3 regions of the Halobacillus sp. B29 genome follow, and region 3 is predicted to be linked to each of the others. Evidence: riboswitches for the same ligand, from Rfam matches in the RefSeq annotation. Region 3 holds a riboswitch; each other region holds the start of a gene.
What was found. A riboswitch is a leader RNA that binds a small molecule or an ion and turns the genes downstream of it on or off. The one in region 3 is predicted to bind thiamine pyrophosphate.

Region 1 (5,781 bases), on a different contig from region 3:
AAAACCCGGTCTGTGCGGAAAGAGGAAGAAGCGAGTGTCATATAGACTCCTATGCCTCTATTGGCCCCGAGCCATTCCGAAATAACAGCGCCCATGACACTGTAGGCTGCGGATATTTTCACCCCTGAAAAAATAGCCGGCAGGGCGTTTGGCCATTCCAGTTTCCTGAAAATCTGTCCCTTCGTAGCACCTGCCATTTTCATATAATGCATCCATTCAGGGTTTGTCTGACGAAGACCATCCATGGCTGCAATCGCAATAGGAAAGAAGCAGACAAGTACGATTATAATCAATTTAGGTAAAGCCCCGAATCCAAACCATATGACAAGCAAAGGAGCAAGGACGATGATCGGGATGTTTTGTGACAAGATGAGTAAGGGATACAAGGCTTCTCTTACTACTGGGAGCAGGTGAAGAAAGACCGCGAGTAATATCCCGAACATAATCCCAATCATAAATCCTGTAAAAGTTAAAAAAATGGTTGAAAAAAGGTGGGGAGCGTAACCCGCCCAGCCGTTTATGCCTGTTTCCATAATTAAGCTAGGGGGTGGTAAGAGCCATCTAGGGAGGTCAAACCAACGAGTGCAAAGCTCCCATAAAAGAATGAAAAGGAGGAGAACCGCAACGGGCCTCCATCCTTTGATGAATCTTTCAGTCATGTTCGATATTTCGATGTTAAATCATCCATCGAAGCTCCTGATGGCTGATAAAGAACTTTAATCTGAGAAATGACATTGCTGCACCCTTTTTCAACCATAACTTCGTTCATTTTTTCGATTAAACCAAAAATGGTGGAGAGCTCTCCTTCGATCGTTGTTTCAAGAGGGTGGACTTCGTACTTTAGCCCCGATTTTTCAATGAGTGAAATCGCATGATCCACATAAGGGATAACATCCTCGTTCTTCTCGGTTTTGGGTATGATTTGAATGCTGACAAGTGAATTAGACATCTCATTTTCCTCCTTTATTCTGGTAAAAATTCGTTCGTAAATGCCTCATTAGCCTTCAGTTTTTCTTCAAGTAAGTCATGATTGTACATCCACTCGGCGTAATTGCTCCAGACCTCATCCTTTTGAATGCCCCACTGATCTGCATCATCTTTATATTTAGGTGACAGCCATTCTTGACTGGCTTTTACCAGCTCTGGTTCGAGGTCCGGCACAGCTTCGATGAGAATATCAGCCGCCTGATCAGGTTTTTCGATCGCAAATTCGTATCCTTTTGAGACAGCAGCCATAAATGCTTGTACAGTCTCAGGATTCTCATTTATCATCGTTTCGCTCGTCGTTAAAACAGGTGTATAATAATCCAACTTCTCAGAGTAGTCCGTTAGGTATTGCATATTAAGTTCTTGTCCTCGAAGTTCGGCTTCTACACCTGTCCACCCGTAATAAATCCAGGCAAAATCGATATCCCGTTCTACGGCCGTAAAAAAGTCCGTATTTCCCATATTTACAATTTCAACCTCAGAAACATCCGCATTTTCTTTCTGCATGAGAGAAGAGAGGACCGCTTCTTCTACAGGAGCCCCCCAACCACCGTACGTCTTTCCTTCGTAATCAGCTGGAGAGGTAATGCCTTTATCCTTGGGAGAGGCAAAACCTGACGTATTATGCTGGATAATAGCTCCGATTGATACCACAGGAATGTCCTGAATACGAGCTTCTGTCAATGTTTCTTGAGCGCTGATCCCAAATTCTGCTTTTTGCGAGGCGACAAGCTGATCGGCACCCGCTTCACCTGGAAGCATGATTTCCACATCCAGTCCTTGCTCCTTAAAAAAACCTTCAGCTTGAGCCACATAAATTCCGGTGTGGTTGGTGTTAGGCGTCCAGTCCAGTACCAGTTTGACCGAGTTCGTTTCCTCTTGCTTGGCTGAAGCTTCTTCATTTTTCCCGTCATTGGATGAGCAGCTAGTTACTGCTAAAGCCGTCATGAGTAGGATGATTATTTTTTTCAATTGATTCCCTCCCAATTATATGTTCATCAGAGAGATTAATAGAGTAGAGGGAAGAACCGGCGGTGGTATTCCAGAGTTTAATCCATACAAAAAGCACCCTGGTACCATAACCTAGGGTGCATATATAGTAATCGATCAGAAATATCGGCTACTTATGTTTCCTACGCTGGTATCAACCAGTTCAGGTTCTAAGGGTCAGTATCATTAAAGGATACAATCTCAACCAGCTACACTGGTCCCCCTACATTGAAACTATTCAATTTGATGAACAACGTTATAATTTTACTGTGCCATAACGAAGTAGATTTAGCAAGTACTATAATCTTATTCCTAGTAAACAGATAGGTTTTTTATGTTAAGATAAAAGAAATCGTTATTACAGAAAGGGAGTTCCTTTTTATGAGTAAAATTTATGTACTTCACGAGAACGATGAGTGGACCGTTCACTTAACAGAACGTTTAGAAGAATTAGAACTGCCATATGAATTATGGCACCTGGATCAAGGTACATTAGACTTAACAGAAGAGCCGCCGGAAGGGATATTCTATAATCGGATCAGTGCATCCTCTCACACGAGAAACCACCGTTATGCTCCTGAATTTGCTGGGGCAGTCCTTTCCTGGCTGGAACGCTACGGCAGGACGGTCGTAAATGGAACAGAAGCATTGAACCTTGAAATAAGTAAAGTGAATCAATACATGGCACTGAATCAACAAGGGATCCGCACTCCAAAAACGATCTCAGCTGTTGGGAAAGAGAATATATTGAAAGCTGCAGATAAGCTGGGAATGGATTCATTTATCACAAAGCACAACCGTGCTGGTAAAGGACAGGGCGTACAGCTGTTTCATTCTAAAGAAGCACTTCAGGAATATGTGAAAGGCTCTGGATTTGAAGAACCTGTCGATGGTATCACCTTAATTCAGCAGTATATCGAAGCACCAGAGCCGTATATCGTACGTCATGAGTTCGTAAACGGGAAGTTTCTTTATGGAGTGAAAGTAGACACGTCCGAAGGATTTGAATTGTGCCCGGCTGATGCGTGCTCGATTGAGGATCAGTTCTGCCCAACCGATGCAGAAGAATCAGAGGAAAAAGCAAAATTTGAAATTCTGGAAAATTACCGTCCAGCAATTATTGACGACTTCGAAGCTTTTCTACAGGCAAATCATATCCAAGTGGCCGCTATTGAAGCTATTCAAGATCAAGATGGGAACTTATATGCTTACGATGTGAACACGAACACGAATTATAACACGGATGCGGAAGCAAAAGCCGGCGTGTACGGAATGCTTGAGCTTGCTAAGTATTTAGGGCGCCTGCTGGAACCAGTACGCGTTTAATATAGAAAGCCATTTTCCTCTGAGGAAAATGGCTTTCTTAAATAGAAATTAGTTTAATGACGTTTGCTTAACCAGAGAACTCCTGATTTGGCGAGCCTTGGTAAAACACCGGTCATCGGTTTTTGAAGCATGTTGCCAAAGCCATCATTCTTACCAAGAGAACCTAAAGCGCCTTTTAGTTTAACCTCGCCGGGAGGAACCGGTACACGATTTTTAAGAAAGGCCAATATGACTTCCGCTACTTTTTCTCCTTGTTGTCCTGCTAATTGAGCACTTGGAGAGTGTTCGGCAGATGCGCAGTCTCCGATCACGTAAACGTTTTGGTGGCTTGGAACCTGATAGTAATCATTTACAATAACCTTATTTTGAATATCTTTATCAAAAGGAAGCTCTCTAACCAGGTAATTCGGCTGCACACCTGCTGTCCAGACCGTAACATCATTCATATAGCAGAGACCGTTATTGCAAACGCCGTCTCGTTCAACGTATTCTACGTTCGCGTTATGAATGACCTCCACATCATGCTCATGGAACCATTTTTCTACATACTTCTGAATTTTATGGTCGAATGCTTTCAGTACCGTCTCACCACGATCGAGCAAGCGAATGTTTAAATCAGAACGGCTTTCGCGTACTTCTGAAGCCACTTCGATACCGCTTAATCCCGCTCCGACAATCGTCACTTTTCCGTAGGCTCCCAAATTATTAATGGAGTAGCCTGCGCTTCGGGCTTGGGAGAAAGATTGTACACTTTCCGTAAACTCCCTTGCGCCTTCAATTCCGTGATAATTGTCCTCACATCCAAGGCCGATTACAAGATAATCGTACTCGATGTCATAGGCAAAGTTCTTCATTAGAACCTTTTCGTTTTCAACATCAATTTTTTCGATCTCGTCAAATACATACTCCACTTGATCATGTTCTGGAAAGTCCACACGGGCATGACGATCTGACTCAGTACCGGCAGCAATTGTGTAAAATTCTGTTTTTAGTGAATGGTAGGGGTTACGGTCCACAACAACGATATGTACATCTTTTGGTAAATCATCTAAAAGACCATGTAATATATTGAGGCCACCGTACCCGCCGCCTAATATGACTAACCGTTTCATGCATCAACACCACCTTTTTAAATTGATTCTCAGCTGCTCACATTCAGGTGCATCACCGATTTATGTCGAAAACGCTTACGGTTTTCTCACTATTTTAAGATTATCAAAATTCTGCCTGAAAAACTAGAAGAAGTGAACAATTCGTGACAAGTTTCACGAGTTCCTCCTATTTTGTGAGAATTTCTCTAAAAATATCATAGTTATAACAAGGATTTATTAAATCGCCATAGGGCTTGTTTAACATAAAATCCAAATACTGGAATAATCGAACTCAAGATATTTGGGCCCGTTACTAAAAGGTGGCAAGCCTCTTCGTTCGTTATCACTCCCTGTGGGGTCTCACCTCGCTCCTTCTCCCGCGGGAGTCTCATCATTTCCCAACCAGCCCAACTGATATTTAGTGAACGGGCCCTGCCAATAGAAAAAGTGGAGAACCTTAAATCGTCTTAAAGGCTTTTATAGAAACATTTATCCCCTCTGGACAGACTCGGAATTTAAAGTTGATTATAGGTCATTCTCCTCAAATGGAGCCATATACGTAGAGAATTTCGAGCTCTCCATGATCGCAAAGAGTCGTTCCCTGGAGCCCATTTCTCCACACAATAGCTCGAAACTGACTATTCAACTATACGGCCCTTTAAGTGCAAGAACTTCTTTTAGTACAGCTAAATTAGCTCTTTGACCAGGTATGGTGCAAATATCTTTATGGTAGTGAAAGGAAAATGGTAAGGTTATTACATAAAACCAGCGTAGAAAGGAATTCTGCATGAAACACGTACATAGTGATATTATACAATTTCGGGGAAGTCATTATAATTTTGGCTATTATCAGGGCGAGTTATTACGAAATTCATGGTCTGTTAAAAATAGAGAAAAGCAATGGAAAGTGAGAAAACCTCGTTTCACCGTAGAAGAACAAGAGGTGAAAGAAGCCATTACGCGTTTTGCTCCGGGCCTATGGGATGAACTTCTTGGACTTAGAGATGCTCTCGGCTGGCCGATGGAACGTATTATGATGGAGTTTGGCGGGTATCGAATTGACTACAAACGTTCCGGCTGTTCCATCATGACCGGGGAAGGTTATTTCATTCGGAATTATGACTATATGCCGAAAACCTATGAAGGGCGCTACAGTCTTTTTCAGCCAACAGATCAAGGATACGCTATAATCGGACCGACCCAAAGAATTACAGGAAGAATGGACGGTATGAATGAAAAGGGACTTGTGCTCGGATATAATTTTATGCACAGGAAACGTCCGGGAGAAGGGTTTATATGCTGTGCGATCGGACGTATGATACTCGAATCCTGCGCTAGTGTTGAAGAAGCGGTGACTATGCTTAAAGAAATTCCTCACCGTCATTCA
Region 2 (5,781 bases), on a different contig from region 3:
ATGAAGCAAAATTGGTTTCTGAAGCATCGATTGGGAAAGGAATTTTATTCATGCTTAACCATCACAAAATGGCGGTGGAAGGTGCTGCTGCAGCAGGCGTCGGCTGGCTACTTAACGAAAAGCGTGCTAAAGGTAACCATGTCGTACTGGTGGTCAGCGGAAACAACATTGACCAACAAACCATCGATCACTTAATTAAGAATCAATAGGGCAGGAGTGAAGCGAATGGGAGTTACAGTGGAAAATGTGCTGCGGTTACCTATTTTTGAACAAGCCAAAGTGTTAACTAAGATCACAGATAAGCCCGTTCAATGGATATCCGTAATCGAGACACCTGTGGAAAATTTTGTTAGAAACAATGAATTTGTACTGAGTACCGGGGTGGGCTGCGGAGACGATATAACGGCACTTGAGGAATATGTGAAGGATGTTATTCGTGCAGATGCTTCAGCTCTCGCTTTTGCTACAGGACGATATCTTTACAAAATCCCGGACCGCATTCTGAAAATAGCAGAGGAACACAATTTCATGATTATGGAAATTCCATGGGAGGTGAGGTTCGGAGATATTCTGCAGGATGTTCTTCGTTTAATAAGTGAAGAAAAGCAGACCGGACAGCAGCGAGCCGAAACCATCCGACAGGAATTGATTAATTGTGTATTGAATGGCAAAGGATTGCAGGAAATCACCACGATTCTTTACGATAATACTCATATTCCTGCTGCTATCAGTGATCATAATAAACAAATCAGGGCTAATCAGCAATTCGACCGTTATTTTCTGGACGTGCTGAACGGAAAAGAAAACGAAGCGTTTCAACTCGTTTCTCCCGAGCCTTTTAGTGATCATCCATTAGTTCATTACATTGAAAAATATGAGATTGGTCCGCATTTTTGCTATCAGCTGACGATCCTTTCGAATTATAAAAAGCAAGGATATCTGCTGTTTAAGCCAGAGGAGGACCATGAATTGTCATGGGTGGATTTATCGATTTTAGAGCATACGTTAACGGCCTGCGCTTTATATTTTGTAAAAGAAAACGCAATCGAAATGACCGAAATCCGCTTGAAGGATAACTTTCTGCTAGAACTTGCCAAAACCGAAGTCGATATCGATAAGTCGCTCCTGGCAAAAGCTCACCTCCTTGGATATGATTTAGAGAAACCATATGTATGTCTCGTAGGGGATATTCGATTTAAAAAGCAGGTTGATGGTCCCGTAGGTTCAGAGGAACATTCGGTCCAATCTTCCTCCATGCACAGCCGGAACTACTATATTCAAAAGGAAGTGACACATGCAGGCGATGTGCTGAAGCGTCAGACGATGACCACTTTTGATGAAGGGGAAGTCATTGTTTATATAGAAGCGGATGCCAAGACATACACGGAGACAGCCAATCAGTTTCTTGATCTTGTGGAGCGGCGCCTTCACGAGTTACTTGCCGGTATTACGATTTCCTGGGGAGTCTCCTGCCATAAAGATGGCCTGTACAACTTCCACCAGAGCTATGAAGAGGCCGCTACCGCTTTAAATATCGGGCGCCAGAAACATGAAGATGGTGACCGCACTTTTTTCAGTGATACACGAATGAATCGCTTGTTAATGGCCCTATCACACGAAAAGGAAATTGAGTTTATTGTCCAGAATACCTTGGAGAAACTAATTGAATATGATCAGCGAAGACAGACCGACTTAATTCATACGTTCATTGTTTATAACAAATACAACAGTAACGTAAGCCAGACGGCCCGTGCCTTAAATCTTCACCGCCAGTCGTTGCTGCATCGCTTAAGGAATATTGAACAATTAACAGGGCTTTCCTTATTGGATGCAGATGATCTTTTCCTCCTGGAGCTCAGTGTGCGATTATGGATGTTGAAGAAAATAGAAAAATGAGCGCTTCTTCTGCAAAGGAGCCGCTCATTTTTATTTATTATCTGTCGGCGACGATTGTTTCTAAGTCTTCGTTCCTTGAACCAATTCTAGTTAATTGAATCTCCCATACATCCTCTTCCTCAACATAAGAAATCATCTTTACGGCTAAAAGTTTGTCCCCCGGAATCTCCATTAGAGCTTTAGACAGAGCCTCAGAAGCTTCTAAATCTGCACCCTCTACATGGCTCATTTCGAGAACCGTCACTTCTTCTGCTTCTGCCTGAGAAGGGAAGGATTCACGGACCCCATTTTTCACCCACACTTCTACTTGTTTCCCTACCCAGCGGTCTTTAGGAGCGCCTGAGACCCACATCGCATTCGCAGTACTGTCAGAATTAGAGTCCAAGGGGGAGACCACTAGGATTTGGTCCTTTTTCTGCTCCATAACAAATCCAGTAATTTCAGGAGGCGCAGGATTTTCCTGTTCGGGTGATTTTTTGGAATCACTATCAGAATTAGAAGTTGGTGCAGAGCCGCACCCGGCCAGAATCAAAGCTATGAAAAATATGCATCCCCAAGCTTTCATGGACTTGCCTGCCTTTCTATTTGGATTTTTGAATAATTTTCCATGACATCTATCTTTAACTTTGTTATAGTGTAAAACAACCAAGTGAATCTATGATTATAACTACTAGGGGAGCCTAAATAGGCTGAGAGGAAAGCAAAGAAGCATTCCGACTCTTAAGAACCTGATCTGGTTAAGACCAGCGGAGGGAAGTAGTCTACTATTTTTTATTAGACATTACCCTTTTAAGTCAGGTCCTTCCCAGGATCTGGCTTTTTTATTTTTCCCCTACGGAAGGGAGGACAGACATGAACAGAACAAGATTACTAACGACAATGGCTGCTTTCGTTGCGATTGGAACACTTGGTGCTCAGCTACTATGGTTTCCAGCAGGCGTGGCAAAGGCTTATCCAGTCCAGCATGCGGTAAATGTGATGGCAGCTATTACACTTGGTCCTTTACCGGCTGTAGCCATAGCTTTTATGATCGGTCTCTTACGAATCCTCCTGGGGTTAGGTACCTTGCTGGCGTTTCCTGGAGGAATGATCGGTGCTTTTCTTGCGGGTATCTTATACAAATGGATTCAGAATAAAATGGCAGCCGTTGCCGGTGAAGTGCTTGGTACCGGAGTTATTGGAGCCTTATTCGCTGTTCCATATGCCAACTTACTCATGGGCAGCTCATCTGGAGCTCTGGTATTTCTTCCATCTTTTTTAGTCAGCAGTATATCGGGCGCTATGATAGGATGGATCATCGTCACAAGAGTTAAATTGGAAAAATATATCTTACAACCATAATACACGGAATCTACTAGGGGCGCGAGTGTTCGCTGAGATAAGGAAATAAATTCCTTGGTCCCTTAACACCTGATCTGGATCATGCCAGCGGAGGGAAGTAGTAAGCAGCCCCACTCTCTCCCTCCCTTAGTAGCTTCCGAAAAATCAGGAGGCATATTCATGTCATTTACAGAACAGTTAAGACAAGAAAATCATGATATATTTGAAAGAATTTTTCATCATCCTTTTGTTGAAGGGATTGGAAATGGTCGTCTTCCCTCAGAATCTGTTGCTCATTATATAAAAGCAGACTACGAATATTTAAATGCGTTTATGCACATTTATGGAGTTGCAATTTCCAAGTCTTCGGAGCGTGAAGATATTCAATATTTTAACGAACAGGTTAATTTTGTTCTTCATAGTGAAGTACACCCCCATCATAATTTGTGCGAGTATATCGGCATTCGGTACGAGGATCTTCAAGGTTACCCGCTCCCTCCAACGGCTGATCATTATGTGAAGCATATGATGTACCATGCTCAAATGGGAGGTCTTGGTGAAATTATTGCCGCACTGCTCCCTTGTCCTTGGACTTATTTAGAGATAGGGAGATATTTGATGGAGGAGTATGAGCCTGACCAAGATCATCCTTTTTCTCCCTGGATAAAATTCTATGCCGAAAGCGAGATGCAAATTCTGACGGATCATTTACGAAGCCGGCTGGATCATTTAGCTGAACAGGCTTCAGAAAAAGAACTCAATCGTATAAGAGATGCGTTTCGGAAAAGCTGTCAGCTGGAATGGTCTTTTTGGGAAATGGCTTATACATGTGAAGAATGGATTGAAGGAAAGGCGGTGGATGTTAAATGAACCACGTTCCATGCGCACTGACTATTGCAGGTACAGATCCAAGCGGAGGAGCAGGTATCCAGGCAGATTTAAAGACATTCCAGGAATTAAAATGCTACGGGATGTCCGTGATCACATCTGCTGTAGCTCAAAATACAACAGGGGTAAAGGATATTCACCATCTTCCCCTTGATTTCCTGGAAAAACAACTGCAGTCTATTTCTGAAGATATGCCGGTCCAAGCCTTAAAAACAGGAATGATCGCTCAAAAAGATATGATGAAAGTAATAGCCGAGTGGATCCCGCAGATCAACGCTTATTATGTAATGGATCCTGTTATGATTTCTCAAAGTGGTGATTCATTAAGTGAGGAAGAATCTCGGGAGGTGTTACGAAAACAGCTGCTACCTTTAACGTCTTTAGTAACCCCTAACATCCCGGAAGCGGAAGAAATAACCGGGGAAAGGATTGAAACGGAGGAAGATATGAAAGAAGCAGCTGAAGCTATCGTTAAGAACTTCGGAGCAGGTTCAGCCTTAGTCAAAGGCGGGCACAGAGCAGGTTCAGCCATCGATTATTTATTTGATGGAAATGAGATCCATACCTTCGAATCCGAACGTATTCAAACAAAAAATACTCATGGGACCGGCTGTACTTATTCAGCAGCGATTACTGCTTACCTGGCGCAGGGACTCTCGCTAGTTGAAGCGGTCAAACAAGCTAAATATTTTGTAACGGAAGCAATTCGGTATTCCTTCGATTTAGGCCATGGCAGTGGTCCGACTAATCATTTTGCTACTCGTGAGGAGGTTTCTAACAAATGGATATAAATATTATTAAAGAAGTGCGTGAAAAGCAGCCGCTGGTTCATCATATTACGAATGGAGTGGTGATGAACTTCAGTGCAAACGGTTTACTTGCTTTTGGAGGTTCCCCCATCATGGCACATGCCGAAGAAGAGGTTGAGGATGTATCGCGTCTTGCCGACAGTGTTCTTCTTAATATAGGGACATTAACTGAAAAACAGGTAAATGCCATGATTACAGCAGGCCAGGCAGCTAATGAAGCAGGGGTTCCTGTGGTAGTGGATCCGGTTGGAGCACCTGCTACTAAATTCCGCTCGAAAAGTATTCAAAGCATTTTAGAAAGGGTTAAACCTTCTGTAATTAAAGGAAATGCCGGTGAACTTGCTCATTTAATAGGAGAAGAAGTAGAGACAAAAGGGGTGGAATCGACCGGTACAGGGAACGAGAAATCAATTGCTGAAAGAGTAGCACGAACTTATGAGACGACCGCTGTTGTCACAGGAAAAATGGATGTAGTTTCTGATGGAACCGAAACCCGGACTAATTCAACAGGTCACCCTCTTTTAGCGAAGGTGACAGGAACCGGATGCCTTCTAGGATCTATTCTTGCTGCATGCATGTCTGCAACTGGATCAAGTGTAACCAAGATCCATACAGCTCTGGAATTTTTCGGAGCAGCGGCTGAATACGCTGCATCTAAGGAAGAAGTACAGGGACCTGGGACATTCACCTCTCGTTTTCTCGATGCATTGGCTATGGACCCTGATCAGTGGAGGGGAGACGAACAGTGACCTTATCTAAGCAGTTAAGAAAGTATTTCGTGATGGGCAGCCAGGACACAGACAGGGATCCTGAAGCTGTCCTGGAAGAAGCCATCCAAGCAGGGATAACCGCTTTCCAATATAGAGAA
Region 3 (5,781 bases):
GGCTCCGCGCATTCCCGCGGAAAGCGAAATCGTCCCCCGGAGGACCTTCCGCTCAACAAATATCTCGAAATCAAGTCTTCAAGTAAAGGGAGCTTATCTGAAAGAAGCAATAAGATGATTGGATGATTGGATGGATCTCTTTTTTATATGAGAGCCGTCCCTATTTCTGGTTTTTCATAAACGCGAGGACTTTCTGGTCGATCCAGCCTCTTTCCTGTTCTCTGCCCTCAAAGTTTTCCGTATGCAGATATGCTGTTAGCGCATCATACACGTCAGAGTCTGGTAAATCGACGCTTTCCATGTAGTTTAACCGGTGGAGTTGAGCGATAATATCCGCTTTCACTTCCCCTTCAACGGGTAACCTATGCTTCTCAAGTGTTTCTCCAAAATAGAGCTGCTGCAGTTGATAAATGCGTGAAAGTTCCTGGATAGGCTCAGGGTGGTCATCCACCCGAAGATCCACAAAAACGTCACTCAAGCCGCCGTACCCGCCTTTATCTTTGACAACATAAATAGCAGCGGATTGTTTTCCGCGGCTGTCTCCTCCAGCTTCCTGAGCAGCTTTTAATCCTTCCAGCAAACGGTCGGCGAGAGACCCCGAAGCTTGCTCAAAAGCACGCCCCATATGGGTTACCGTTTCTTCGTTCACCAGAATATTTCCCTGTGCCGCATAATGTTCTCCGGTTATTCCGCCTGCCCACTCATAACACTGCTTACCTGTGAAAGTGGCGGTATTTCCTTTTGCATCTACTATCCCTACCTGACGATCTTCTGAAAATTCATCCTCCGCCGTCAGTTTCTCAATCACTTCACTCGCTGTATGACCTTTTTCAAGAAGGGAAAGTCCATTCGGTCCGTAGGAAGGGTTAGCAAAAGCCTGGGTCGCAATTGCTCCCACACCCGCTTTAGCCCAGGGAACAACCGAACCTACCCCTAGAAACTTCGACTGTACGGCCACTCCTAACTCTCCCGTTTTCGGATCATATCCTGCGATAGAGAACGTGGCGATAATATTCGATTTATTTTTATTCATAATTTTTCCCTCCATTCCGTACTTTTTCGACCTTTATCCTTATAACTCCTTCTTTAAAATAGAGAACATCGCTATGTTTCTATAATTAATGAAAGGGTATAACATCTACTGTAAATTATTATTGAAAAGAGGAGATGATACGAATGAAACCGATGATTCGTGAATATAGCAATGATGAAAAATTGATGACAGACGTTAAATCCTTGCAGGACAATGGTGTTCATCCAACAGATATTTATATTCTTTCTCATGATGACGACCGCACCAAACGCATCGCCAATAATGTAGATGCAAACACGATTGGTTTTTCCGAGCAGGATTTCACCAATATCATCAGTAACATTTTCAGTAAACAAGGTGACGAACTGCGTACGAAGCTTCAGGAAATGGGATTCTCAGAGTCTGAAGCTGATGAGTATGAAGAGGATATGGATGAAGGAAAAGTTCTTTTAATTCTGACCGACCAGGAGAAAGCTTCAGGCATTTTAGACTAAATCAAAGGTAAAGCTCACTGACGCTGTCAGTGAGCTTTTTTTTTTAATAGGTAGTAAACCAGGTCCATTTTTGCAGATGATACGTAATGTAGCGAACAAGAGTTAAGTTCCCTTTGTATTCCTCATAGTCGGCTGTGTAATGGCCGCTGTCATTATTCCAGATCCGATCGAAGTATTGGTCTACCTCTTGAAAAACGTCCTCTTCTGAATTCCCTTTAATCACCACATCCGCTTCCAGGTTTAAATTCGCCAGATTACGGCGGGTGTAATTCGCAGAACCCCCGATGATTACACTATCGCTTCCTTTATTAATATACAGCATTTTGGCATGGTACTGTTCAATATTGACATCATACCAGCGTAGGTTAATGTTGTTATTTCCAAGCCGCTGCATTTCCGCTGCTACCGGCAGGTTAGGAAGTCCAGGTTTCTCATGGCCGAAGGACTTTTTATTCGGATCCATCACAATATTGACGGTTGCCCCTCGATCCGCTGCCTTGTCCAGAAGGTCTATAATTTTGCGATCCGACAAGTAGTACATGCCGAGCCACACTTCATCGCCTTCTCCCGCTTTTTTCAACTCTTGCTGTATCGAGCGATAGATTTTTCCTTCCGTAACAAACTGAGCCGTTAAGTTACCTTCCTGTTTCTCCCAGGAGCGGTTTTCATACGCTGGGAAGTCAGCTTCTCCAGAATAATTGACCACAGCTTCCTCTGCCTCTAAGATATCTTTAATAATCGGACCTTCCATCTTAAACGCTGCATTCTCATGATAGCCACTTGCATCATGAGGGTTGGCTGTCGAAACCATAGCCGCATCCTCTGTAACGAGCAGCTTTCTATGATTGGCTTTAATATTCAGCAGTTTTAAATATGAGCGCAAGGTAACATCCGGTGCTTCTTTAGCCAGTGGGTTACCGATCCAGCCTTCTCCTTCTGTGCCTGTCCAGGAAAAGAACAGACGCCAGATGCTGGAGTAGACAGGGTTTGAGTCGCGCAGTTTATTCAAATTTGTTAAAACCACATCTACCCCAGCATCTTCCAGACGGCGAATGGTCTCCGATTCATAGGATCCATAAATCGTGTTAATCTGATCGGTAATAAACACAACTTTAAGATCCGGAACTTCTTCTTTCTGACGGACAATGGCGTTTACCAGATTCTCTGAAATAGCAGGAAAATCTTTCTCTCCATTCGTGTAACCATTAAATAAAAACATGTCTGCGACAATAAAGTCATCCGCTTCCGCAATCGTGTTATTTAACTCCTGAAAGATCTGCCTGTCGTGCACCGTTTCCCCTGATTCATTCTCATAAGTCAGATCGTAAAAGAACTCAATATCATCCATGGAATGAACATCTCCCTCATACGAAACTCCTTCAGGAAGAGCCTTCCAGGATGTGTGATAACCAATCGTAATAGAAAGTATGAGTATAAATGCCAATATAATCCAAAAGACCTTGCTTTTATGTAAGTTCTTAAGTTTCTTCACGTTACGGTCCCCCTTTTTAAATACTTTACAGTTTAGCCCTAATCCTTTTGGCTCAAACCTGGTAAATAATAGGTGGATCCACCTAAAAACCCTGACTAGAAAGAGGGACTCTAGTCAGGGTTTTATTTATCTTACGATTAACTTGGGACGCTTCACAAAGAGCAGGCTGACAACAAGGGCACTCAGGATAAAGGCAGGGAGCATATAGCCGCCATTGTAGAGCAGAGAATATAACCAAACAGGCTGACCTTCTGGTGCAAATTTCCCGTAAAATATAATACCGGCAATGAAGTGACCGATAAACCTAAGAGAACTGCCAATAAGACAGCCGATAGCTATCCACATGACTAACGACTTTTTATGATCTTCTTTAATCGAATTCCACAATGGTTTCGCTACTACTCCTGCAAGACCAATGACCGCAAATGCCAGAATGTAGTCGATCACGGTTTGCATAGGAGTGATAATGATGGCCCCGGTCAGGATCTGATAGAATCCCAGTAACAATCCGGTTAACACTCCGCCTCTCACACCCCAGCGGAAGGCCATAATAAAGACCGGAACCATGGCAAATGATATCGATCCGCCCTGAGCCCACAATTTAAAGGATAGAAACGGAATAATATCTAGCAAGATGGCAAGGGCTGAGAAAATCGCCACTTCTACCATAAATAATACTCGTCTATTTTGCATTGTATCCTCTCCTTTTAAAGACACAAAAAAAGCAATGCCAAAGGGAAGCTTCCTGATGGAGGATTCCCGACTGCATTGCACCATCAAAAAAGCCGCCATCCCTGCGCCAGTATTAACTGACAGGTTCGAAGGGTCTGAACATCGTTCACTCTCAGCCGGAGGGCTCCCCTTGAAGGCTTTATACCGTTACTTTTCTTGATATTCCATATTATAGTAGTTTTCCGTTAAATCTTCAACTAATCTTTCTTTTACCCAATGGCGATCTGATGGTTACCCCATTGTCTTGGCGTACATTTCAAAGAATTCCAGACTTCGCTCAATAATTAAGTCTTGATCATGGTCGAGCGTAGCCACATGGTAGCTGTTTTCTAAATGGACAATTTCTTTATGTTCAGAAAAAACGGAGTCAAAGATCATCTCTGAATTATGAGGCGGAACCACATGATCTTCATCCGATACAAAAATTAGAATCGGACAATGAATATCTGACATCCCTTCTTCCACCTGGGTCATTAAGGTAAGCAGCTGATTGACTGAACGTACAGGCGTTCTCTCATAAGCCAGCTCTTCCACTTCCGGATTTTTAATATCGGAACCAATCGCATCTATAAAACGCTCTTCCATAGCGACCGTTCCTTCCATTGCTGGAATTTTAATAGCCGCATTAATAGGAATCACGCCTTTTATGTCTGGGAATTTCTTTGCGATATGAAGAGCTAGTGTACCACCCATGGATAAACCAACCACAAAAATCATGTCGCAACGATTTTTCAGCCAATGATAGCCATCTTCCACTGACTCGATCCAGTCCTCATAAGAGGTGGTTTCCATATCTTCAGGTGTTGTTCCGTGACCTTTTAATCGCGGAGCACAAACGGTGTATCCTTCTTTTGCATAAGCTTCCGCCAGAGGTCTCATACTTTGATTCGTGCCGGTAAATCCGTGAGAGATGAGGATACCTACTTCATTCCCTTCGAAGCGGATTTCCTCTGCTCCTTTTAATATGATTGGTTGTTCTGCCATGACCGATCTCCCCTTTCATTTCCTTCTGTACTGTTACCCAGATTTTGGATTACGAAACTAGGAGGATTGTATTTGGCTCAGAATCAGCTTTTCAAGCCATGCCCAGGGCAGCACCCTTTTCAGGATAATATTGAACCTGACACCGGGGCCGATCGGGTATCTCAGTCTGGGTAAGTGGTCTTTGCCGGCAAGCCTGGTCATGAGCCGGGACACATCACCAGGGTCACTCCGTTTCCCCTGCTGCATGGCTTTCCAAAGATCTTTCATGTAATCGGCGTATGGGGATTCAGGATTGTGGGCCTCCTCAGGAAGTTCCATCCCGGAGGACCAGATATTCGTCTGATAGGACCCTGGCTCAATTAGTGCTACATCGATGCCGAATGGTTTCATCTCGAGTCTCAGACTTTCTGAAAATCCTTCCAGTGCATGCTTGGATGCAACATAGGCGGATAATCCCGGAAAGCCTATTAAACCACTCACACTACTGACATTCATGATCTTTCCGCTTTTCTGCCGTCTCATGATTGGCAGAATGGCTTGGGTTACACGAATGACGCCAAAGAGATTCGTTTCAAATTGACGTCTGTACGCTTCAATAGGAACTTGTTCAACAAATCCACCTAAAGCGTATCCTGCATTGTTGACTAATATATCAATTCGTTCCGTTTGCTGCACTCGATTTTCAAATTCAAATAATGAGAAAGAATCGGTCACATCAAGTGGCCAGACTTCAATGCGTCGAGTAATTTCTTCATCTATATCTCCTGAAAAAAATGCCTTAGCTTTATCCATATTTCTCATAGTTGCGATCACGTGAAATCCTCGTTCTGCGCACTTTACGGCTGTTTGAAAACCAAAACCGCTTGAAGCACCCGTTATTAAAACTGTTTTTTCCATCCTATCGCCTCCTAATCAGCGTCTTTTAGAATTTCTATAAAGCCAACATGTTCCCCTTCTTTTCATAACCCCGTTAAGTATTTGCTAATTTGATAACTTATTCAGCTAAAGGAACGTTTAGTGGAAGACTCAGTTTCGAGATAACTTGG

Region 1: linked by a shared signal. The riboswitch ahead of ACTWP7_RS00735 (ABC transporter substrate-binding protein) and the one ahead of thiT (energy-coupled thiamine transporter ThiT) in region 3 are both predicted to bind thiamine pyrophosphate.
Region 2: linked by a shared signal. The riboswitch ahead of thiW (energy coupling factor transporter S component ThiW) and the one ahead of thiT (energy-coupled thiamine transporter ThiT) in region 3 are both predicted to bind thiamine pyrophosphate.

The regions. Positions count from the first base shown of each region.
Region 1 is NZ_JBQQCM010000001.1:155,154-160,934, forward strand. It holds gene ACTWP7_RS00725 (ABC transporter permease) at 1-659, opposite strand, end outside; gene ACTWP7_RS00730 (thiamine-binding protein) at 656-949, opposite strand; gene ACTWP7_RS00735 (ABC transporter substrate-binding protein) at 964-1,959, opposite strand; TPP riboswitch at 2,101-2,212, opposite strand; gene ACTWP7_RS00740 (ATP-grasp domain-containing protein) at 2,359-3,303, shown strand; gene ACTWP7_RS00745 (NAD(P)/FAD-dependent oxidoreductase) at 3,357-4,415, opposite strand; gene ACTWP7_RS00750 (C45 family autoproteolytic acyltransferase/hydolase) at 5,182-5,781, shown strand, end outside.
Region 2 is NZ_JBQQCM010000005.1:208,479-214,259, reverse strand. It holds gene ACTWP7_RS08870 (pyridoxal-phosphate dependent enzyme) at 1-209, shown strand, start outside; gene ACTWP7_RS08865 (PucR family transcriptional regulator) at 226-1,896, shown strand; gene ACTWP7_RS08860 (DUF3221 domain-containing protein) at 1,934-2,461, opposite strand; TPP riboswitch at 2,559-2,668, shown strand; gene thiW (energy coupling factor transporter S component ThiW) at 2,749-3,237, shown strand; TPP riboswitch at 3,243-3,350, shown strand; gene tenA (thiaminase II) at 3,397-4,086, shown strand; gene thiD (bifunctional hydroxymethylpyrimidine kinase/phosphomethylpyrimidine kinase) at 4,083-4,895, shown strand; gene thiM (hydroxyethylthiazole kinase) at 4,886-5,662, shown strand; gene thiE (thiamine phosphate synthase) at 5,659-5,781, shown strand, end outside.
Region 3 is NZ_JBQQCM010000004.1:161,829-167,609, forward strand. It holds gene ACTWP7_RS07045 (DUF1028 domain-containing protein) at 161-1,033, opposite strand; gene ACTWP7_RS07050 (general stress protein) at 1,177-1,527, shown strand; gene ACTWP7_RS07055 (phospholipase D family protein) at 1,571-3,019, opposite strand; gene thiT (energy-coupled thiamine transporter ThiT) at 3,146-3,712, opposite strand; TPP riboswitch at 3,794-3,892, opposite strand; gene ACTWP7_RS07065 (alpha/beta hydrolase) at 3,983-4,735, opposite strand; gene ACTWP7_RS07070 (SDR family oxidoreductase) at 4,793-5,632, opposite strand.